Regions from separate parts of the Serratia sp. NCCP-200 genome, predicted to be linked through region 2. Evidence: predicted binding sites of a transcription regulator. Region 2 holds the regulator's gene; each other region holds the start of a gene.
What was found. The regulator PurR, encoded in region 2, represses purine synthesis genes. The targets are predictions, from matches to a motif close to CANGCAAACGTTTGCNTG.
Positions count from the first base shown of each region.

Region 1: the regulator PurR is predicted to act here: its motif matches at 1,506-1,523, upstream of glyA (serine hydroxymethyltransferase).
Region 3: the regulator PurR is predicted to act here: its motif matches at 2,372-2,389, upstream of guaB (IMP dehydrogenase).
Region 4: the regulator PurR is predicted to act here: its motif matches at 1,731-1,748, upstream of AC6HVW_RS11335 (nucleoside-specific channel-forming protein Tsx).

Region 1 is NZ_BAAKUJ010000001.1:151,533-155,246, forward strand. Features, by position in the region: gene hmpA (NO-inducible flavohemoprotein) at 98-1,288, opposite strand; gene glyA (serine hydroxymethyltransferase) at 1,630-2,883, shown strand; gene AC6HVW_RS00735 (3-phenylpropionate MFS transporter) at 3,044-3,714, shown strand, end outside.
Region 2 is NZ_BAAKUJ010000003.1:366,521-370,234, forward strand. Features, by position in the region: gene punC (purine nucleoside transporter PunC) at 1-206, opposite strand, end outside; gene punR (DNA-binding transcriptional activator PunR) at 332-1,252, shown strand; gene purR (HTH-type transcriptional repressor PurR) at 1,285-2,310, opposite strand; gene cydH (cytochrome bd-I oxidase subunit CydH) at 2,635-2,724, shown strand; gene sodB (superoxide dismutase [Fe]) at 2,786-3,364, opposite strand; gene AC6HVW_RS11880 (C40 family peptidase) at 3,579-3,714, opposite strand, start outside.
Region 3 is NZ_BAAKUJ010000001.1:184,041-187,754, forward strand. Features, by position in the region: gene AC6HVW_RS00880 (glycoside hydrolase family 31 protein) at 1-802, shown strand, start outside; gene xseA (exodeoxyribonuclease VII large subunit) at 904-2,280, opposite strand; gene guaB (IMP dehydrogenase) at 2,450-3,714, shown strand, end outside.
Region 4 is NZ_BAAKUJ010000003.1:253,879-257,592, forward strand. Features, by position in the region: gene AC6HVW_RS11320 (APC family permease) at 1-170, shown strand, start outside; gene yddG (aromatic amino acid DMT transporter YddG) at 263-1,156, shown strand; gene AC6HVW_RS11330 (hypothetical protein) at 1,242-1,514, shown strand; gene AC6HVW_RS11335 (nucleoside-specific channel-forming protein Tsx) at 1,909-2,787, shown strand; gene AC6HVW_RS11340 (hypothetical protein) at 2,849-3,022, opposite strand; gene AC6HVW_RS11345 (serine hydrolase domain-containing protein) at 3,468-3,714, opposite strand, start outside.

The DNA.
Region 1 (3,714 bases), on a different contig from region 2:
AGGATTTTCGCGGGTACCGTTTCTTAGGCACCCGCACTTATCGCGCAAAGTAATCAATAACATTCGTACCTGATAATGTTATCAAGACACTAGGATGTTACAGCACCTTATGCGGGCCGAAGCATTCGTAGTGGATACGTTCGGCCTCCACGCCCATCTCAAGCAACTGCTTACCCACGTGCTGCATAAACGGCACCGGGCCACAGAAGTAGTAATGCATCTGTGGATCGCTTAACTCGCTACGCAATGCGCTCAGATCCATCAGGCCCTGGCTGTGATAATCGCGGCCCTGCACATCATCGGCATTGGGTTCACGGTACCAGACATGACGGCTCAGATTAGGCATACGCCCGGCGATATCCGCCACTTCGTCGGCAAAAGCATGCACCGCACCGTTTTCTGCGGCATGTAACCAGTGGATGTTGGCCGGATGCTGATTGTCGTGCAGGGCGTTAAGCATCCCCAGCATTGGCGTTTGGCCAACGCCTGCCGAGATTAATGCCACTGGCGTAGTCGGTTCTACCTGCAGGAAGAAATCGCCGTGTGGTGCCGCGAGATGAATGATATCGCCTTCTTTGGCCTGCTGATGCAGGAAGTTGGAAACGGCGCCCTGTTCCTCACGTTTGACCGCGATACGGTAATATTCCCCGTTCGGTGCGGTGGTGAGTGAATATTGGCGGATCTCCTGATGTTGCAGGCTGTCATCGTTAATATAAACCGCCAGATACTGGCCTGGCTGATAATCGGCCACGCGACCACCGTCTACTGGAGCCAGTACAAAGCTGGATATGACCTCGCTCTGAGGCTGTTTTTTCACGATGCGGAAGGCACGCAAATCACGCCAGCCACCGTCACTCTTTTCCGTTTCCTGGTAGATCTGGCCTTCACGTTGAATAAACACGTTGGCCAGCACCCCGTAGGCTTTTCCCCAGGCATCAAGCACTTCCTGGCCAGGGCTGAGCATTTCGTCCAACGTGGCTAACAGGTGGTGGCCGACAATCTGATACTGATCGGGCTGGATATTGAAGCTGGCGTGCTTCTGGGCAATGCGTTCTACCGCAGGCAGCAGGGCGGCCAGGTTTTCCAGATTGCTGGCGTAAGCGCAGATGGCATCGAACAACGCCTGGCGCTGATCGCCGTTACGCTGGTTGCTCATATTGAAAATATCCTTCAATTCAGGGTTATGGGCAAACATGCGATCGTAGAAGTGGGCGGTCAGTTTGGGGCCGGTTTCGGCTAACAGGGGAATGGTTGATTTAACGGTGGCGATGGTTTGACTATCCAGCATGGTGATACTCCTTGGCGGGCGTTTTATGTTTGTCTAATAGGTGTATTTTAAATGCATCTTATAAAATTACCCCGTGCTTGTAAATATCCCTGTTATTGTTATGGGGTTGTTAACCGTCGATCGCCTTCACAGAACATGAAAAAAGCGCATTTTGTTGATGAGTAAAACTCCGTTGCCAAAATGTGGCCTTTAAGGGTTCAAAGCCTTACGCCACGTGATGCCAATCGTTTGCGTAAAAACCTCTGTCAAGACCTATCTTCGATAGGCCGAAACGGTTTACACTGTTGCCCAGCACCCGTAGGGGTAAATTAAGTTAGCTGATTTCAGTCAGGAGATGCCGGATGTTAAAGCGTGAAATGAACATTGCTGATTATGATGCCGAACTGTGGCATGCAATGGAGCAGGAAGTCGTGCGTCAGGAAGAGCACATTGAGCTGATTGCGTCTGAGAACTACACCAGCCCGCGCGTGATGCAGGCCCAGGGTTCCCAACTGACCAACAAATACGCAGAAGGCTATCCGGGCAAGCGTTACTACGGCGGTTGCGAATACGTTGATATCGTTGAACAACTGGCGATCGATCGCGCCAAAGAGCTGTTCGGTGCCGACTATGCCAACGTGCAGCCACACTCAGGTTCCCAGGCTAACTTTGCCGTTTATACCGCGCTGCTGCAGCCGGGCGACACCATCCTGGGGATGAACCTGGCACACGGCGGCCACCTGACGCACGGTTCACCGGTGAACCTGTCCGGTAAGCTGTATAACGTGGTGCCTTACGGCATCGACGAAACTGGGCAGATTGACTATAACGATCTGGCCAAACAGGCGCAGACCCACAAACCAAAAATGATCATCGGCGGTTTCTCTGCCTTCTCCGGTGTGGTTGATTGGGCAAAAATGCGTGAAATCGCTGACAGCATCGGCGCTTATCTGTTCGTGGATATGGCACACGTGGCGGGCCTGATTGCCGCTGGCGTTTACCCGAACCCGGTTCCTCATGCCCACGTTGTGACCACCACCACCCATAAAACGCTGGCGGGTCCGCGCGGTGGCCTGATCCTGGCCAAAGGTGGTGATGAAGAGCTGTATAAGAAGCTGAACTCTGCCGTCTTCCCTGGCGGCCAGGGGGGCCCGCTGATGCACGTGATCGCCGGTAAAGCGGTAGCGTTGAAAGAAGCGATGGAGCCTGAGTTCAAGGTGTACCAGCAGCAAGTGGCCGATAACGCCAAAGCGATGGTGAAAGTGTTCCTGGAGCGCGGTTACAAAGTGGTTTCCGGCGGCACCTATAACCACCTGTTCCTGCTGGATCTAGTAGATAAGAACCTGACCGGTAAAGAAGCCGATGCCGCGTTGGGCCGTGCTAACATCACGGTTAACAAAAACAGCGTGCCAAACGATCCGAAGAGCCCGTTTGTGACTTCTGGCATCCGTCTGGGTACTCCAGCGGTGACTCGCCGTGGCTTTAAAGAAGCCGAAGTGCGTGAACTGGCTGGCTGGATCTGTGACGTGCTGGACAACCTGAACGACGAAGCCACCATCGAACGTACCAAGAAGAAAGTGCTGGATATCTGCGCTCGCTTCCCGGTTTACGCCTAAGTACTTCGATTGCTTTGCAGATAAACCCGCCTCGGCGGGTTTTTTTAGCATTGTTGCAGTTAAACTGTGAACTGCTTTGCACTCTAGCCCTTTGAACATGAATGAAGATTGCTGCAAGGTGTGAGCTCTGTCAAAGTATTGCCCTCATCCTGGAGGGAACATGGTTCTGCAATCAACGCGTTGGCTCGCTCTCAGTTATTTCACGTACTTCTTTTCCTATGGCATCTATCTCCCGTTTTGGAGCGTTTGGTTAAAAGGTGAGGGTATACCGCCTGAAACCATTGGTATCTTGCTCGGCGCTGGCCTGGTGGCGCGCTTCCTTGGTAGCCTGCTGATTGCTCCACGCGTTAAAGATCCCTCCTATTTAATCACCGCGTTGCGTTTGTTGGCATTGCTCTCCCTGGCGTTTGCCGTCGGCTTCTGTTTCGGTAATGGCTGGGCCTGGCTGATGCTGGTGATCGCCGGTTTTAACCTGTTCTTCTCCCCGCTGGTGCCGCTGACCGATGCGTTGGCTGCCACCTGGCAACGGCAGATCACTCTGGACTATGGCCGGGTGCGGTTATGGGGATCGCTGGCCTTTGTGATCGGCTCGGCGCTAACCGGCAAGCTGGTGTCTGTTTGGGGGCATAATGCGATTTTGATCAGCCTGTTGGTCAGCATCCTGGCGATGCTGGTGGGCATGTTGCTGAAACCGAGCGTGCTGCCACAAGGTGAATCTCGGGCGCAGAACGAACCTGGCCGCTCCTGGCGAGAACTGCTCAGCGAAGGGCCTGTCTGGCGTTTTCTGCTGTGTGTGACGCTGTTGCAAGGGGCACATGCCGGTTATTACAG
Region 2 (3,714 bases):
CGGCCAATACGGTCGGACAGCGGCCCCCACAGCAACTGGGCAAAGGCAAAGCCTGCTAGGAAGATACTCAGGCTGGCGCTGATTGCCCCAGCGGAGATTTGCAGATCCTGCTGCATTGCCCCAAAGGCGGGCAGGTACATATCGGTAGCCAGATAGCCCAACATACTCAGGCCGGCCAGGTAGAACATAAATCCAAAATTTCGCATTGCTATTTCTCGTTAAAATTATGTTGTCGCAGGTTTTGAAGCGCCGGCAAGTGTATACGGCTGGATCTCTGCTTGTGAAACGGTAATATTTGCAAGGTGCTGTTAAAAAATTTGAAGGCAAACATATGTGGTCTGAATATTCACTCGATGTGGTAGATGCGGTAGCGCGGACCGGCAGTTTCAGCGCGGCGGCACAGGAGCTGCACCGCGTTCCTTCTGCTGTGAGCTATACGGTGCGCCAACTGGAGCAATGGTTGGCGGTGCCGCTGTTTGAACGCCGTCACCGCGATGTGGAACTCACGCCGGCGGGGGCGCTGTTTATTAAGGAGGCGCGAGTTGTTATCAAAAAAATGCTCGATACCCGACGACAGTGTCAGCAGGTGGCCAACGGTTGGCGCGGGCAACTGCGGATTGCGGTCGATCTGATCGTCAAACCCCAGCGCAGCCGCCAGCTGGTGCTGGATTTTTATCGCCATTTCCCCGACGTAGAACTGATGGTGCAGCCGGAAGTATTCAACGGCGTGTGGGATGCGCTGGTCGATGGCCGCGCTGAGATGGCCATTGGTGCAACGCGTGCGGTGCCGGTGGGCGGCGGTTTTGCCTTTCGCGATATGGGCTTTATGAATTGGCTCTGTGTAGTACATGCTAAACATCCGCTCGCCGCCTTGCAAGGAAAGCTGCGCGACGAACAGCTACGGCCTTATCCCTCGTTGCTGTTGGAAGATACTTCGCGCAATTTACCCAAGCGGGTGACCTGGTCGCTGGATAACCAGCGGCGATTGACCGTGCCGGACTGGGTTTCTGCGGTAGATTGTTTGCGTGCCGGGCTGTGTGTGGGCATGGTACCCGCGCATCGGGTATTGCCGTTGGTACAAAGTGGTGAATTGGTAGTGTTGCCACTGCATGAGCCTTTCCCGCCCAGTGCCTGCTGCCTGACCTGGCAGCAAAACGCCCAGTCTCCGGCCATGGCCTGGCTGTTGGACTATCTGGGCGACAGCGAAACGCTCAATCAGGAATGGCTCAGTGAAGAGGAGCCGGGTGGTTAATCGGGCGCAGTATTGCAGCGCCCCAACAGGAGTTAACGGCGGTAATCGACAAAAGGACCATCGGCGACTGAGCGGCGCTCGATCAGTTTTGGATGTACTTCAATCACCTGCGATTCTTCACGCTTGCTGATAATGCGATCCAACAGCATGGTAAAGGCCATCTCGCCCAGGCGCTCTTTCGGCTGGTGAATGGTGGTCAGCGCCGGGGTGAAGTAGCGGGCATTACGCACGTTGTCGTAGCCAATCACCGAGATATCCTGCGGTACACGCAACCCCAGCTCATCGGCGGCGCAGATCGCCCCCATGGCCATAATATCGCCGCCACAGAAAACGGCGGTTGGACGATGCTTTTGCGACAGGATCTGATGCATGGCTTTGTAGCCAGATTCAGGCTCGAAATCCCCCTGCACGATCCATTCTTCGCGCACTTCGATGTTGGCTTCCTTCATGGCTTTCAGAAAGCCCTGGTGGCGACCTCCACCGGTATTACGCGCCAGTTGACCAGGAATGGCACCGATGTCACGGTGGCCACGTTCGATCAGGTAGCGGCCTGCCAGGTAACCGCCCTCGAAGGCATTGTCGATAATGGTATCGGTGAAGTCTCCGCGCGCGGTACCCCAATCCATCACCACCATGGGAATATTACGGTAATCTTCCAGCATGCCCAGTAGCTGATCTGGATATTCTGAGCACATCACCAGCAAGCCATCGACGCGTTTTTGCGCCAGCATTGCCAGATAGGCTTGCTGTTTATCCAGATTATTGTGCGAGTTACACAAGATCAGGGTATAGCCTTTGCTGTAGCAGCTGTTTTCCACAGCTTCGATCACTTCGGCAAAATAGGGGGCCTCGCTCGAGGTGGCGAGCAAACCGATCGATTTCGTGTGGTTGACCTTGAGGCTGCGGGCCACCGCGCTAGGTGAATAGTGCAGCTCTTTGATGGCGGCCCAAACGGCCGTTTTGGTATCTTCGGCGACGAAACGCGTTTTATTGATAACGTGCGAAACGGTAGTGGTAGAAACGCCAGCGCGTTTGGCCACATCTTTAATCGTTGCCATGTAAAAAATGACTCCTAAACCCACATGTTACAGCATGTAAGTATGATGTTAATCGTTTGCCTGCGTAGATCCTTCCCCAGATAAGCGAAAACTGAGTTTTTAGTGCTGAAGTCGTAAATCGCTTGAACAGGGAGGGGCAGTTTATCGGTACGCAGTTGTGAACTGCGGATTTTGTCGCATATTGAAGAAAAGTGGAAGAGCTAATCGGTAATTATCAGCGGGGAAAGCATAACAAGATTTTAATCACGAACTGTGGGAAAATGATTTGACGTATAAACTGTGTGGCTTATGCTCTGGAAAAGCCAATCTGAGAGGGAGTTGTATATGGATACCAATTTGAAGATGTCATTACTCACCACCGTGGGTGCTTTGGCAATGATTATTGCGTTCAGTTTTATTGCCGCATTGAACTGATCCGTAGCAGAAAAACAAAGGCGCAGCTTCATGCCGCGCCTTATTAGCTAGTCACCCGCCGTTAAGCCAGGTTTTCTGCCACGAACGCCCAGTTAACCAACGCCCAGAAGTTTTCCAGGTACTTTGGCCGCGCATTGCGGTAGTCGATATAGTAAGCATGCTCCCACACGTCAACGGTCAATAACGGAACGTCTGCGCCGGTCAGCGGGGTTGCCGCATTTGAGGTGCTGACGATCGCCAGACTACCGTCCGCTTTTTTCACCAGCCAGGTCCAGCCCGCGCCGAAGTTTTTCACGGCGGCATCGGTGAACTGCTCTTTAAAGGCGGCGAAGGAGCCGAATGACTTATTGATGGCCTCTGCCACTGCGCCCGTTGGCTCGCCACCACCTTGCGGTGATAAGCAGTGCCAATAGAAGGTGTGGTTCCAGACCTGAGCGGCGTTGTTGAACACGCCGCCGGTGGAGGTCTTGACGATCTCGACCAGGGATTTGCCTTCGAACTCGCTGCCTTTCACCAGATTGTTCAGGTTAACCACGTAGGTGTTATGGTGCTTGCCATAGTGGTATTCCAGCGTTTCTGCGGAAATGTGCGGTTCGAGAGCGTTTTTCTCATATGGTAATGCAGGTAATTCAAACGACATTGCTTTCTCCTTTTATAGACAATACGCCTCTCCGACGCTGCAGGCCTAAGGGGCCGAGGGCGGAAAAACGCAATTGCACCACTTTTGTTATGGTTATTAATCTTAACAACTTTCGGAGGGAAAAGAACATCCAAAGTGTGCCAAGTGACTGATTGTTTAAAGTTGCAGCGGGTGATAGAGAGCACGGCCGAGCAGTTGGCTCAGCCGTGAAAGGTTAACGGATGGTGGTAGGGGTCACTACGCGGCGGGCACCAATGTAATGGTTTTGCCAATAGTCGTTATCCAACTGACTGATGCGAATTTCTTCACCGGTGCGCGGTGACTGGATGAACTTACCGTTACCAAGATAG
Region 3 (3,714 bases), on a different contig from region 2:
GGGGTTCTCCGGCGATAAACCGGACGCGGAACTGTTGGTACGTTGGGTACAAAACGGAGTGATGCACCCGCGCTTTACCATCCATTCCTGGAATGATGATGCTACCGTCAATGAACCCTGGATGTACCCGGCGGCAACGCCGATGATCCGTGATGCCATCAACCTGCGTTATCGGCTGATGCCCTACTTCTACACGCTGCTGTGGCAGGCAAGCCATGACGATGAGCCGATGTTGCGGCCAACCTTCCTCGATCATGAGCACGATGAACGCACCTTCGGTGAGACCGATGATTTCCTGATTGGCCGCGACCTGCTGGTGGCCAGCGTGGTGGAGCAGGGGCAGCGCCAGCGTGAAGTCTACCTGCCGGATAACGTTGATGGTTGGTACTGCTTCTATAGCGGCCAATGGTACAGCGGTGGCCAGAGCATAGTGCTGGAGGCACCGCTGGAGCGCTTGCCGTTGCTGGTGCGCGCTGGGGCCGGGCTCCCGATGTCACAACGGTTGGGGCATGTAGACAATGCGGCAGACGATCGCCGTGAACTGCGACTGTTCCCCACCAAGGGCTGCGGATGGTCCTCAGGCCTGCTGTTTGAAGACGACGGGGAAAGCCATGGCTGGCAGCAGAATAATGCGCTGTGGCTCCGCTGGGAGGCAGTGAGTGACAATCAGCGCATCGAGCTGACCTTCACCTGTGAAGGGCATTTCAAACCGACGTGGCAGGCGCTGAACATTGTGTTGCCAGCAGGTGAGACTCGCGAACTATGGGTGAATGGGGTTTGTTGTGATAGCTATGTGCTGTGACTGATGCCACATCCCAACCCTCTACTGAGGGTTGGGATGCTATCAAACGGGATGAAGTTTGGCCTAAAAAAGAAGAAGTCGATCGGCTCTGCCACTAACGGCTATTCCACCACGCGTTTCTTACGCGGCTTTTTCGCCACGGTGACGGTTTTGACTACGCTCTCCACCCAGCCATCCTGCAGGCGGGTTTTCAGCATTTCCCCAACCTGTGCCTGCTTGGTGGTTTTCAGTAACTCACCCTGTGGTGTCTGCGTTACGCTATAGCCGCGAGCCAGGGTTGCCAGCGGGCTAACCGCCTCCAACTGACTACAGGCGACGCCAAAGCGTTGGCGATAGCCATTGAGCTGCCGCTCCATCCCTTGTTGCAAACGGTATTCCTGCTGCTGAACGCGCTGCTGCAAGCGGTGGATTCGGCCCATCGGCTGGACCTGCGCCAGGCGCTGCTGCGCGCGTTCACTGCGGCGAGAAGATAGCCGTAATTGCTGCTGCATCCCATCTTCCAAACGGCGCTGTAGCTTGAATAACAGCGTTTGCTGCCGCGCCAGCCTCAGGTGCGGATGCTGTTGTTGCAAACGGTGGTTGATGCGGGTGAACTGCTGCTGGCGCTGCGCCAGATAATAGTCCATCGCCATTTCCAGCCGCTGTTGCTGTGACTGCAATTGGCGCAACAGCTCAAGCTGATTACGGCTGACCAACTCCGCCGCAGCGGAAGGGGTAGGTGCCCGCAGGTCGGCAACAAAGTCGGCAATGGTGACGTCGGTTTCATGGCCAACGGCGCTGACGATCGGGATACGGCTGGCAAAAATTGCCTTCGCGACGCGTTCGTCGTTAAAACTCCATAAATCTTCTAACGAGCCACCGCCGCGCCCGACGATCAACACATCGCACTCATCACGGCGGTTGGCGGTTTCTATCGCGCGAACGATCTGCAACGGAGCTTCTGCCCCTTGCACGGACGTGGGGTAAATCACGATCGGCAGTGAAGGATCGCGCCGCTGTAACACCTGTAAAATATCGTGCAGTGCCGCGCCGCTGGCGGAGGTGATCACTCCAACGCATTTGGCCGGGCTCGGCAGCGGTTGCTTGAACTGCTGATCAAACAAACCTTCGGCTGCCAGGCGCTGTTTCAACTGCTCGAATTGCTGTTGCAGCAGGCCGTCACCGGCAGGCTGCATGCTTTCGGCGATCAGTTGGTAATCACCGCGTGGTTCATACAGGGTGATGCTGGCCCGCACCAGAACCTGCTGGCCATTTTGCGGGCGAAAGGTGGTGCGGCGGTTGCTGTTGCGGAACATCGCACAACGCACCTGGGCACGGTCATCTTTCAGCGTGAAATACCAGTGGCCGGAGGAGGGCTGGGAGAAGTTGGAGATCTCGGCGGAGAGCCAAATCTGCCCCATTTCCATTTCCAGCAGCTGTCGAACCGTCTGATTGAGGCGGCTTACGGTAAAAATGGACGGTGAAGTAGGTAGTGACATGTGACCCAGATCAAATTTCAAAACAAGCACTTAATTGGTCGATATTACAGCTCGGCGAAAGGTAATCAAGAGTTTTTGTAAGAAAGTGCTGGAGGCAACCGATTACGCTCTGTATAATGCCACGGCAATATTTTATCTTTTCCGCATCCACCTTGGTGAGATATTGCCCATGCTACGTATTGTAAAAGAAGCTCTAACGTTTGATGACGTTCTCCTGGTTCCAGCCCACTCCACAGTTCTGCCTAATACCGCAGATCTTGGCACCCAACTGACCAAATCCATCCGCCTGAATATCCCTATGCTGTCCGCAGCCATGGATACCGTAACCGAATCCAACCTGGCCATTGCGCTAGCGCAGGAAGGCGGTCTGGGCTTCATTCACAAAAACATGTCCATTGAGCGCCAGGCGGAAGAAGTTCGCCGGGTGAAAAAACATGAAAGCGGCGTGGTCACGGACCCACAGTCCGTCACACCTTCCACCACGCTGGCTGAAGTGAAAGAGTTAACCGCGCGTAACGGCTTTGCCGGTTACCCGGTTGTGACCGAAGAAAACGAACTGGTGGGGATCATTACCGGCCGTGACGTGCGCTTCGTCACCGATCTGACTCAGCCTGTCACCGCAGTGATGACGCCAAAAGAGCGTCTGGTCACCGTCAAGGAAGGCGAAGCGCGTGAAGTCGTGCTGCAAAAAATGCACGAAAAACGCGTTGAAAAAGCGCTGGTGGTGGACGACAGCTTCCACCTGCTGGGCATGATCACCGTTAAAGACTTCCAGAAAGCAGAGCGTAAACCTAACGCCTGTAAAGATGAGCATGGCCGTCTGCGCGTAGGCGCTGCGGTGGGTGCTGGTGCCGGTAACGAAGAGCGTGTTGATGCGCTGGTCGCTGCCGGTGTTGACGTACTGCTCATCGACTCTTCACACGGCCATTCCGAAGGCGTGTTACAGCGCATCCGTGAAACCCGTGCCAAATACCCAGACCTGCAAATCCTTGGCGGCAACGTCGCAACTGGGGCTGGTGCCAAAGCCCTGATGGAAGCCGGCGTGAGCGCGGTGAAAGTCGGTATCGGTCCTGGCTCTATCTGTACAACTCGTATCGTAACCGGCGTGGGTGTTCCGCAGATCACCGCTATCGCCGATGCGGTCGAAGCACTCGAAGGAACGGGTATCCCAGTTATTGCTGACGGTGGTATCCGCTTCTCTGGCGATATCGCCAAAGCGATTGCTGCCGGTGCGTCCTGTGTGATGGTTGGCTCAATGCTGGCGGGTACGGAAGAATCTCCGGGCGAAATCGAGCTGTATCAGGGCCGTTCGTTCAAATCTTACCGTGGGATGGGTTCTCTGGGCGCAATGTCCAAAGGTTCCTCCGACCGTTACTTCCAGACCGATAACGCCGCTGATAAACTGGTGCCGGAAGGTATCGAAGGCCGTGTGGC
Region 4 (3,714 bases), 110 kb from region 2:
TCCTGCCGCTGGTGGGCGCGCTGACGGTTGGGATCTTGTGGCTGAACCTGGAGAAAAGCTCCCTGACCTTAGGGCTGCTGTGGGCGGCGCTCGGGTTTGGCTATCTTGCCTATCTTACCCGTCGTTTCCGCCAGCCGCCGCCACAGTTGGAGCGCCAACCTCAGCAGTAAAGGCATGGGCGCAGCGTTGCGCCCTTTCTTTTTCCCCGGTAGGGCAGTAGAGTAAAAATCCAAACAAAAATAACCAATTGGATCCTACGCTAATGCCTCCGTTGTCTGCTTCCCATAAAGCTACCTTGCTCGGCCTGCTGGCCATTGTGTTATGGAGCAGCGTGGTTGGCCTGATCCGCAGCGTCAGTGAAGGGCTGGGGCCGGTCGGCGGGGCGGCGATGATCTATAGCGTGGGCACGCTGTTTCTGCTGGTGGTTATGGGCATTCCCAAGCTGCGCGAGTTCCGCCGTTCCTATCTGCTCCTCGGCAGCCTGCTGTTTGTGCTGTATGAGATTTGCCTCTCGCTGTCGCTGGGCTATGCCAGCAACCGTACGCAGGCCATTGAGCTGGGGATGATCAACTATCTTTGGCCCTGTTTTACCGTATTGATGGCCATCCTGTTCAATGGACAAAAGGCCAAATGGTGGGTGGTGCCTGGTTTGTTACTTTCCCTGTTCGGGATTGGCTGGATCATGAGTGGCAGCGGCGGTTGGTCACCGGCACAAATGCTGGCCAACGTGCGCAGTAATCCGTTGAGTTACGGGCTGGCATTCAGCGGTGCGGTGATTTGGGCCATCTATTGCAACGTGACCAAGAGGATCGCCCAGGGCAAAAACGCGGTAGTGCTGTTTATCTCGCTGACCGCGCTGGCGCTGTGGCTGATTTATCCTTTCAGTAATGAAAGCGGCATGCACTTTAGCCTGCCGGTTGTGGTGGCGTTGCTGTGCGTGGGGACGGCGATGGGGGCTGGCTATGCCGCTTGGAACGTCGGGATCCTGCATGGCAATATGACGCTGCTGGCGACCGTATCTTACTTTACCCCGGTATTGTCATCGGTGTTTGCCGCCGTGGTACTCAGCACCGCGCTGACCCTCAACTTCTGGCAAGGGGTGATGATGGTCACGCTAGGATCGCTGATTTGCTGGCGGGCCACCCGCGCCGACTGAGGCCTATTTTTTACCTGCGCAGGCGGCAGAATAATGAATTTCGAGCTAATCTCAAGGTAAGTGTTCTGCCAGAAGGAACGGGAAAATGAGAAAAGATATTCAATTTATTCAGCAGCCAGCGCTTAATGGTCACAGTTTCAGCACTGGTGATGTCGTTCGCCTGACCACCGCTAACCTACCGCATGAATACCAGTTGGATGTGATGATCCTGCGCCGTGACGATAAGCTGATCCACGGCTCGGTAGTCGTGGCCTCGCCGAAAGTCGATATCCCGGTCAGCCAATGGGAAATTGCCACGGGTGATGAGGTGATATTCCGGCAAGAGAACATTGCCAAGGCCGTACCCGGAGCCCGCTGAAAAAAAACCAACGGGTTCGCCATATAAGGGGGCCGTATCCTGCGCCCGCCTGCCACTAAGCCGACATAAGCGTCGGCTTTTTTATGCGCTTTTTAACCTCAGGTTAAAATTTGGTGTTGAACATAAAGACACCAAAAATCGGCGATTGAAAAATTATCGATATGATGAAAATCACATCAAAAATGTTTTGCACTGCAATTTATTTTATAAAATGAGAACGCAATCGATTACGCGATGGTAAAATGCCTGACTGGATCACAGATTATTACAGTGAGAGCTTTCTATAATGCGCACGGCGACCGGTAATAGGTAACCGTTTGTTTACAGCAGGCGTCGCCAGACACATATCATTCCAACGGGCAGGGAATTGGCCCACTCAGCATGTGGTAATAAAATGAAGAAAATAGCTCTCGCAGCAGGTGTGCTTCTTTCCGCGTCTTTCAGCCCCGCTTCCATGGCGGCAGAAAGCAAAGACAGCCAGTATCTTTCAGACTGGTGGCATCAGAGTGTCAACGTAGTAGGCAGCTACCATACCCGCTTCGGGCCGCAGCTGAACAATGACGTGTATCTGGAGTATGAAGCCTTTGCCAAGAAAGACTGGCTGGATTTCTATGGCTACGTGGATGTGCCAAAGTTCTTCGGCACCGGTAACACGCCAAACCGTGGTATCTGGGATAAAGGTTCACCGCTGTTTATGGAGATCGAACCGCGCTTCTCCATCGACAAACTGACTGGCACCAACCTGGGCTTTGGGCCGTTCAAAGAGTGGTATTTTGCCAACAACTACATTTACGACATGGGGCGTAACAACGCCTCCCGTCAAAGCACCTGGTATATGGGCCTAGGCACCGATATCGAAACCGGCCTGCCGATGAGCCTGTCGATGAACATTTATGCCAAATACCAATGGCAGAACTATGGTGCATCCAACGAGAACAGCTGGGACGGCTATCGCTTCAAGGTGAAATATTTTGTGCCGTTGACCGAAATGTGGGGCGGCAACCTGAGCTATATCGGTTTCACCAACTTTGACTTTGATTCCGATCTGGGCAGCGACAACTTCGTGGTGGATGGCCGTCAGGCACGTACCAGCAACTCTATCGCCTCCAGCCACATTTTGGCGCTGAACTACGATCACTGGCATTACTCCTTCGTGGCACGTTACTTCCATAACGGTGGTCAATGGAATGATGGGGTGGACATCGGTACGCCGCAGGGGCCAATCAAGTCTACCGGCTGGGGTTACTACCTGGTTGCCGGTTATAACTTCTGATTTTTCGTGGTATCAGAAACAGGAAACCCCGCGCTGGCGGGGTTTTTTTTCATCATTAAGGCTAACTTTCCGCGGGTAAATGTTTAACCGGCATAACCAATTTACCCTTGATAACGTAGCACTCATTGTCGATCCACTTGAGGATTTGCTCACGGCTGACACCTTCAAATTGCGCATAGCGATAAATATCACCATTGAAGTGCAGCTGGATGTACTCCATCAACGTCATGTGCATGGTTATAACTCCTAAACGCCCAGAAATAGCGGTTTCGCCACGCTGAGTGGTTGAGCTTTTCAAGGCCTAAAGGTAGATTATTCGCAACAAAACAGCAACAAAAAAGACTAAAAAGTGGCGTTATAATAGTGAAAAGTAGTAAAAGAAATCCCGCACGGGACGGCGGGAAATTGAGTAGTATCATTTATCGATGACATAAGATGGGTTTTGAGGTGCAACGAAAAAGAGCAGGTTTACTCATTTCTGTGGCCGACTAAAATTACTGGATGGCTTATTTTGCCGCAAGAAAAATCTACGGCATTTACTCGGATATCATGAGTAGTTTTGCGCGTGAACAATTTTTTGCCTGATAGCCACGACCTGTTTTTTAATAATTGGTGTGAATGATATGTCGGGCTGATAGGCGGGCGCAGTATGCAGCGCCCCGTCATAGCACGGCGAACTTTTACGCGCGGGCGCAGATGTTCTTTTTGAACGTGAGTACACGGCTGCGGCTGGCGATCAGATCGACCTGGTAACCGCGGAAATACAGACAAAACCGATTCAGGTTGGGCCCATCGTTGCTTTCAACCAATATCCTCCCATCCCCCAGCGAACTTAGGGTGCCGGTTTGCACCGCCGGGCCGACCCCGATGTGGATCTGGTTGCCGCAAATTTCGAACGCGGTGCGGTATTGTGGATGATACCAGTGC